2 regions of the Rhodoferax sp. GW821-FHT07G04 genome follow, and region 1 is predicted to be linked to the other one. Evidence: predicted binding sites of a transcription regulator. Region 1 holds the regulator's gene; the other holds the start of a gene.
What was found. The regulator HrcA, encoded in region 1, represses chaperone genes, less so after heat shock. The targets are predictions, from matches to a motif close to TTAGCACTCNNNNNNNNNGAGTGCTAA.
Positions count from the first base shown of each region.

Region 2: rpoH (RNA polymerase sigma factor RpoH) is a predicted target of HrcA. The motif match lies at 2,018-2,044, and genes of this name have one in related genera.

Region 1 covers NZ_JBWKQD010000002.1:494,689-499,113, reverse strand. Annotated here, with positions in the region: gene recN (DNA repair protein RecN) at 1-139, opposite strand, end outside; gene AC07OO_RS11475 (NAD kinase) at 139-1,035, opposite strand; gene AC07OO_RS11470 (DUF4124 domain-containing protein) at 1,272-1,706, shown strand; gene hrcA (heat-inducible transcriptional repressor HrcA) at 1,792-2,796, shown strand; gene AC07OO_RS11460 (DUF4276 family protein) at 3,220-3,792, opposite strand; gene AC07OO_RS11455 (AAA family ATPase) at 3,796-4,425, opposite strand, start outside.
Region 2 covers NZ_JBWKQD010000001.1:1,214,417-1,218,841, forward strand. Annotated here, with positions in the region: gene AC07OO_RS05565 (adenosylcobalamin-dependent ribonucleoside-diphosphate reductase) at 1-1,638, opposite strand, end outside; gene rpoH (RNA polymerase sigma factor RpoH) at 2,075-3,016, shown strand; gene AC07OO_RS05575 (response regulator transcription factor) at 3,250-3,660, shown strand; gene AC07OO_RS05580 (response regulator) at 3,691-4,326, opposite strand; gene AC07OO_RS05585 (CHASE3 domain-containing protein) at 4,380-4,425, shown strand, end outside.

The DNA.
Region 1 (4,425 bases):
TGACCAGTTGCAGGGCATCGATCAGGATTGATTTGCCGGCGCCCGTTTCACCGGTCAGCACCGTGAAGCCACTGTCCAGATCCAATTCCAGTTCGCTGACGATCACAAAATCGCGCAGAACAATCCGCTTCAGTGCCATCAGGCAACTCCCTCATTCCAATGTAGTTTCTGCCGCAGCGTGTCGAAATAGGTCCAGCCCTTGGGGTGCAAAAAGCGCACCTGGTACTGGGACCGTGTGACCACAATGCGGTCGCCGTGCATCAGCGATGCCAGCGATTGCATATCAAAATTGGCGCTGGCGTCGCGCCCTGCCACCAGCTCAATCACCACCTCCGACACATTGGCCAGCACGATGGGCCGGTTGGACAGCGTGTGCGGCGCAATGGGCACCAGCACCCAGCCGGGGATGGACGGGTGTATCAGCGGCCCGCCGGCCGACAGCGCATAGGCTGTGGCCCCGGTGGGTGTGGCGATGATCAGGCCGTCGGCCCGCTGGTTGGCCACAAAATTGCCATCCACCTCCACCCGCAGTTCGACCATGCCGGCCGTGGCGCCACGGTTGACGACCACGTCGTTCATGGCCCGCGCGGTGAACACACAGTGACCGCCGCGCATCACCCGTGCCTGCATCAGGCTACGGTGGTCTTCCTCGTAGTGGCCGGCCAGCATGGGCTGTAGCGTGGCTTCAAAATTGTCCAGCGGGATGTCGGTGATAAAGCCCAGGCGGCCCTGGTTGATGCCGATCAGCGGCACGCCGTACTGCGCCATCTGCCGGCCAATGCCCAGCATGGTGCCGTCACCGCCCACGACAACGCAGGCATCGCAAGCGCCACCGATACCGGCAACGTCCATCGTGGTGTAGCGGTTCAGCCCCATGTTGGCCGCCGTCTCGGCCTCCAACACCACCTCGCATCCCTGGTCCATCAAAAAGTGGGCGATGCGCTCCAGGGCGTCCCGCGAGGATGCACCTGTCGCGCCCGAGGAGACGGCGTGGTATTTGCCAATCAAGGCAACCTGGCGGAATTGGGACTTCATTCGCAAATTACATCACTAAAACGTTACGAAGCCTGAACGATCTCGATTCAAATACCAAGACTAATGGACAAAGAAGGCTGGCTTTGCCCGCCACGAGGGCAATGGGAAAGCACATCCCCCTTTTTGGCCAGCCAAATTCGCGTCAATGCCAGTGAGGCACTACCATGTGATCTATAAGTTTTCCGTACCACTAGCGGCTTTTCGCTACTTACATGCCCAATTGAGAGACTCATTACATGGTCCGTTTTGTCTTTTCCTTGTTGTTACTTACGCTCTGCAGCAACTCATTTGCAGGCGTCTACAAATGTACGCATGCCGACGGAAAAATTGAGTATCAAGCCGCCCCTTGTACAGCCGGCCAAGAGTTGACCGTCAAGACGCCGACGCCTGCAATACAAGAGGTCAGTTTAAGTCCTGCAAAACCGAACGCTCGGGATTTTTGCGGAGGCAGGGGCATTCAAATTAAATTTGAAAGTCTCGATGTGATTTCTTTGCTTGGGCTTCTCGCTGACAACTCCGGCAACAAGCTGCAAGCTGACAAATCCATTGTTGGGCGAGGAGCGTTTGACTATCCATGCGTTCCAATTGCAGCAATATTGCAGGACGTCGCCCAACGTTACAGTCTTGACATACGGATTGAGAACGGGACAATTTACGCGCGTCGGCGTTAGCGGGGGTAGTGGGTAGGTGTCCCCGAAGCAGTTCAAAACCAGCAGCCGAAGGTCTATTCGACCGAGCGAACAGTAAAATGCCCCAATGCTCGATGATCGTTCCAAGTTGTTGCTCAAAGCGCTGGTAGAGCGCTACATCGCCGATGGCCAACCCATCGGCAGCCGCACCTTGTCGCGGGCCTCGGGCTTGGAGCTGTCGCCTGCCACCATCCGCAATGTGATGTCGGATCTGGAGGAACTGGGCTTGATCGTCAGCCCGCACACCTCGGCCGGGCGCATCCCCACGGCGCGGGGCTACCGCGTGTTTGTGGACACCATGTTGACGGTGCAGCCCCACCAATATGGGTCACATGTGTTGGCGCCGGACCAACCGCAAAAGGTGATCTCCAACGCGGCCAATCTGCTGTCCAATCTGTCGCAATTTGTGGGCGTGGTGATTGCGCCACGCCGTACGTCGGTCTTTCGCCATATTGAATTTTTGCGGCTCTCGGAACGGCGCCTGCTGGTCATCATTGTCTCGCCCGATGGCGATGTGCAGAACCGCGTCATCTTCACCGAGCAGGACTATTCGCAAGCACAGTTGGTGGAGGCCGCCAATTTCCTGAACAGCCAGTACGTGGGTATGGATATGGAGCACGTGCGCGAGCGCCTGAAGAGTGAGGTCGAGTCGTTGCGCACCGAAATCGCCGCACTGATGCAGGCTGCGGTGACCGTCAGTTCCGAAGCCATTACCGAAACGCAGGACGAGGTCATCATCTCCGGTGAACGCAATCTGCTGTCGGTCTCTGACTTCTCCAGCGACATGAGCCATTTGCGCCGCGCCTTTGAGCTGTTCGAGCAAAAGGCCCAGTTGATGCGCCTGATGGACGTGGCCGGCCAGGCCGAAGGCGTGCGCATCTTCATCGGTGGCGAGAGCCAGGTCGTACCATTCGAAGACCTGTCCATCGTCAGCAGCCCCTACGAGGTGGATGGCAAGGTGGTGGGCACGCTGGGCGTCATCGGCCCCACGCGCATGGCCTATGACCGCATGATCCAGATCGTGGACATCACCTCCAAGCTGGTCAGCAACGCCTTGAGTCACAACAAGTAAACAGGCTCGGGTGTGCCGTGCCAGGTGCCAAGCGGTCTATTTATACCCAATTTAGGTTTGTTGATGGCGTCATCAACAAGATTTTTGAAAGATTATGTGCTAGCCCTCGCCGAATATGGACGAGTAGCTATTGAATGTATAGCGTGCGGTATCCGGGCGTTAGCTCAGTTGGCTAAAGCAGAGGACTCATAAGACACGCTACAGCGGTCTATTCTCTCCTCGTAAGCCGAAGATGTTGAATTCCGCTGAACCCTGACCCAACCTTGGGGGACCCCTTCGGGCTGGACCTCTTGATGACATGGACCTTCTCCTTCTATGAAGGCCCAGCAAGCGTATCAGTTCATCAGCCCCCAGTGGTCCACCCCGAAGGGGTCACTCCACTGCCAATGTACCTAGCCCGTTAGGGCAAAACAAGCAAAGTCGTTAAACATTTCCCACCCCATTGATCACGATATCGAACAACGGGTTGAACGACGGACATCTCGCTCTTACCTTTGCTAAATCAAGATAAGCAGCAATTTTGGGATTGTGGGTGGCATTCGAATATCGAGGGCGAGAATCTATGCGACTCAACCTTGTTAAATGCTCCTTGGGGCTATCAATCGTTTCCGGCGCAATCTTTTGAGCAGCAGGCCTCCAGCCCGTAAATACATGTCGAACAGCATCTATATCCGCAAGGATCCAAGACTCTATTTCTTGAATAGGGACCAGTGCACACATGGGCGCAGTTACCCCCGATGGGGCAATCACATTGTTGATCAAACGATTCCGTCGTTCAATGGGGTCGTCACCATCAGAGTCATAGCAAACAACATAGCGTTGCGCGTTACCCAATGCTTGAAATAATTGCAATTGGCGGGCACCCTTGCGTAACATTTCTGAGCATCCGTTATACCCTTTTCCATGCACAGGGAGATTGTGTGTCCGCGCCAGTTTTCTGATCAATACGGTCAGCGTCTCAACGTCGGACCGATCTTCGGCAATTACTGCGAACAAGTTTCAGCGCTCCTCAACAGATTCAATGAACTCCGACAAAGGGCCATCGTTGGCCATAAATTGGCGAGCTGCATTTAATTCATTGGCACTTAACTGTTTCACACGTGTAAAACCATCCACAAGATCGACAAGCCTTATTTCCTCTGGAGAAATTCTGTTTAAAACATCGGGTGAATGACTTGTAATAATGAATTGATTAGGTATGGCGTATGAACGGAAAATAGGGATTAACTTGTGAAGTAGTCCTGGGTGAATACCATCTTCTGGTTGTTCGATCAATGAAATTGCAGCATTGTCGTAAAGCAGGGATGTAAGCATCCGGGTTATTCGACGTGTGCCAAATGACAAATTGGCAAACTGCAAGCCATTTGGACTCTTTTTCCCACTCGAATAAAAGTTAATGAAAAAGTACCTCTGGATTGTTGGCTTTCCAGAAATATCGTTGGGGCCAGTAGGTGCCTCGACAGATGTGACGTTTATATGGTTTAAAAGATCTACACCTTGAGGGCCTAAAAGGGATAGCAGTTCATCAAAGACTTCGCGTTGTGTTAACCACAGGTCCAAGATTTTGAAAAGAATTGTGCTATTGGCATCGCTTGCGCCAGTCTTGGTGCTGACCCATTGCGCGTATTC
Region 2 (4,425 bases), on a different contig from region 1:
TTGTACCGCTTCCATCATCGCAATGTGGTCGGCGGCCGACATGTCCAAGGCCGAGATGAAGTAGTCCGGCAAGGCGTTGACATCGCCACCCAGCTCGCGGTACAGGCGCCAGGAGTGGTCTTCGACCGAGTACTCGCTGAAGCTGCCATCGCCCTCGCGCTTCTTGCGCTTGTACATCCACGAGAACGCCGGCTCGATGCCGTTGGACGCGTTGTCGGCAAAGGCCAGGCTGACCGTACCGGTGGGCGCGATCGACAGCAAGTGGCTGTTGCGGATGCCGTGTGCGCGGATGGACTCTTGCAATGCGGCTGGCAGGCGGCTGGCAAAGGTGCCTGCGCCCAGATAGCCGTCCGCATCGAACTGCGGGAAGGCGCCCTTTTCTTGCGCCAGTGCCACCGAGGCGGTGTAGGCCGCATCGCGCATGCTGGTGGCAATGCGCGTGGCCATGGCGCGGCCTTCGGCCTTGTCATAGCGCAGGCACAGCATGGTCAACGCATTGCCCATGCCGGTAAAGCCGACACCGATGCGGCGCTTGGCGGCCGACTCATCGCGCTGCTGTTGCAGTGGCCAGAAGGTGACGTCCAGCACATTGTCCAAGGCCCGCACCTGGGTAGCCACCGATTTCTCAAACGCTTCGAAATCAAAGGACGGCACGCCGTCAAAGCCAAAGGGATGGCGGATGAAGCGGGTCAGGATGATGGGACCCAGGTCACAACAACCGTACGATGGCAGCGGCTGCTCGCCACAGGGGTTGGTCGCGGCGATGGTCTCGCAGTAGCGCAGGTTGTTGTCTTGGTTGATGTGGTCCAGGAACAGGATGCCGGGTTCGGCAAAGTCGTAGGTGGAGCGCATCACGGTGTCCCACAGGTCGCGCGCCTGCAGCGTCTGGTAGACCCACTTGCCATCCGCGCGCTGGAAGGCGCCCTTGTCCAGCAGACCGGCACCGGGCTTGGCCGTATGCACCAACTCCCAGGCCTGGTCTTGCATCAGCGCCTGCATGAAGGCGTCGGTCACACCCACCGATACGTTGAAGTTGTTCCAACGGCCTGGCGTGCGCTTGGCGGTGATGAACTCCATGACGTCCGGGTGGTCCACGCGCAGCACGCCCATTTGCGCACCGCGGCGCGCGCCGGCGCTCTCGACCGTGGAACACGACTGGTCAAACACATTGATGTAGCTGCAAGGGCCGGAGGCCATGGACGCCGTGCCCTTGACGGCCGCACCGCGTGGGCGGATGCGCGAGAAGTCGTAACCCACACCGCCGCCACGGCGCATGGTCTCGGCCGCCTCGCGCAAGGCCTCATAGATGCCGGGGTAGCCATTTTCGTCCACGCCCTGGATGCAATCGCCCACGGGCTGCACAAAGCAATTGATCAGCGTAGCCTGGATGTCGGTACCCGCCGCACTCATGATGCGGCCGGCACCGATGGCACCGGCATACAGGTTCTCCAAGAAAGCCACTTCGTACTTGGCGCGGTCTTCTTCTTTTTCGACCGAGGCCAGGGCACGTGCCACGCGAGCAAACAGGTCTTCGATGCCGGTCTCGCCGGGTTTGAGGTATTTTTCCGCCAGCACGTCGTGGCTGATGGCTTGGATCACGATCTGGTTCTGCGTGGGGCTGATGGGGTCGCGTTTCATATCGGTATCTCCTGAGAAAACTACCCGAGGCTGAGGCCATGGCGTGGCCAAAATGAGCGGTTCGGGCAAGGCGCATTGCGCGTAAAGGGGGGTGATTCTGGCAGGAGTTTGGCCCCCTGTATCGGTCTTAAGTCCCGTTTTAGACCATCGGTTTTTTCATATTGAGAAAAAACACACCCAGCCCTCGGACCCATTGGCGCACCCGCTATGCTTCCCATAGCTAGTATTTTGAACTTTTTGTGAAGGCGTGCAGGCGGGTGGCGGGAAACACCTGTTTCAAGATCGGCACTATTGCAAATAGGCTCTGTGCCCCCATTTGCAGTCCGAACACCCCTTGAAGTGATCTACTTTTATTGATCAGGGGCATTGAACTTCTTTATTAGCACTCACTCAGAGAGAGTGCTAATATTGACAACAAGACACAAGGAGTTCGGGTATGTCATACCAAGTGGGACACGCATCTACCGCCGTAGCACTGGCCAATCCATGGTCGGTTGTTCCGTCGCTGGGCAATTTGGACGCCTATATTTCGGCCGCCAACCGCCTGCCGATGCTCACATTGGAAGAAGAGCAAGAGTTTGCGCGCAAGTTCAAGAATGCCAATGATCTTGAAGCTGCCGGTAAGTTAGTGCTCTCTCACTTGCGCTTGGTGGTATCCGTGTCACGCCAGTACCTGGGGTATGGGCTGCCCCACGGTGACCTGATCCAGGAAGGCAACGTGGGCCTGATGAAGGCCGTCAAGCGCTTCGATCCCGACCAGGGCGTGCGGCTAGTCAGCTACGCATTGCACTGGATCAAGGCCGAAATCCACGAATACATCCTGAAGAACTGGCGCATGGTCAAGGTTGCAACGACCAAGGCCCAGCGCAAGCTGTTCTTCAACCTGCGCTCCATGAAGCAGCGCTTCAAGAGCGACGATGCAGCTGCCGACCTGGGCACGCACCGCGACACGCTGAACGCCGAGCAGATCGATGCGATGGCGCGCGAGCTCAAGGTCAAGCCCGAAGAAGTGATCGAGATGGAAACCCGCATGTCGGGCGGCGACGTGTTGCTGGACCCCTCTCCATCCGACGATGGCGAGGATGCCTTCGGCCCTATCGCCTACCTGACCGACACCAGCCATGAACCCGTGGCGATGCTGGAAGCACAGCAACGCGATGTGCTGGCCACCGATGGCATTGCCGCCGCGCTGGACAGCCTGGACGCCCGCAGCCGCCGCATCGTTGAAGAGCGCTGGCTCAAGGTCAATGACGACAATTCGGGCGGCATGACATTGCACGAGTTGGCCGCCGAATACGGTGTCAGCGCCGAACGCATCCGCCAGATCGAAGTGGCAGCCATGAAGAAGATGAAGACCGCACTGGCTGAATACGCCTAAGCCGCATAACACGCCAAACAACAACCCCTGACGGCTGAGGCCTCAGGGGTGTTTTTTTGGGGTCAAACGCACATCGTTGCGCGCGCCGCCGCATGGCGTCTGTGCGCCGCGCTACACAGCGCAAATTGTTGCGTGTAGACGCACACTTGTGAGACAGGCTACGGTATTGGCGTTAATATGACCGTTATACAGCTTGGTATCGCAAGACCAACTACCCCAGCGATCATCCCACCATGCAGCGCCTTAAGACATATATTGTTGAAGACAGCAGGCTCATACGGGATAGTCTGATCGCCGCGCTGGAAGAAATGGCGCCCGTAGAAGTCGTCGGTATTGCGGAAGATGAGGCAAGCGCCGTGCGCTGGCTGGCCGAATCCGCAAACGCAGCGGATCTGGTGATCGTCGATATTTTTCTGAAGTTGGGATCGGGTCTGGGCGTGTTGCGCGCGGCGGATGGTGCGCTACCCGCGCGCACCATGGTGGTCCTGAGCAACCACGCCACGCCCGAGATACGCCGCAAGTGCACCGAGCTGGGCGCGCGCAAGGTGTTCGATAAATCCAACGAACTGGACGCGCTGATGCTGTACTGCGGGCGACTGGCATCCGGTGATGCGGGCAGCAGCCTGTATGGCGAGCTGAACTGAATACGATGCGCCCGCCGACTCCTTCTATTTCTATTGGATCAAGCCGTTCTTCAGCGCGTAATAGGTCAGGTCGCTATTGGACGCGAGGCCCAACTTTTCCATGATGCGGGCTCGGTATGTGCTCACTGTCTTGATACTGAGCGACATGTGTTCGGCAATGTGGCCCACGGCTTCACCCGCTGCCAGTCGCAAGAACACTTGCAACTCGCGTTGCGACAGCTTTTGATGCGGTGGTTTTTCGACACCCCCACCCACCAAGGCATCGGCCAATTGCTCGGCAACGGCCGCGCTGATGTACTTGCGTCCCCGGCTGACCGTACGGATAGCCTCCACAATGTTTTCGGGTTCACAGTCTTTGCCCAGGTAGCCACTGGCTCCCTGTTGCAACAGAGCGGTCGCGTAATGGGCTTCGGGCAAGGCGCTGAATATCAGCACCGGCAAGTCGGGCGCACGGGCCTTGATGGCCACCAAGGCCTCGACACCGCCCTGCTCACCCATGGAGAGGTCCATGACCATGACGTCCAGCCCGCCGGCGCGGGCCAAATCGACGGCTTCATGGCCATTGGCGGCCTCCGCAACAACCAAAAGATCGGGATGGTCTGCGAAGAACTGCCGCAGCCCCGCACGGACGATGGCATGGTCGTCAACGATGGCAATCCGAATCATGGTGGTGGTCAGCGCTTTCCTACCCTGGTTGACTCAGCATTCTAGGCCTACCAATGCGCACGCCCCCTCTGCCCGCCGTCATCAAGCGAAACCCCAAGG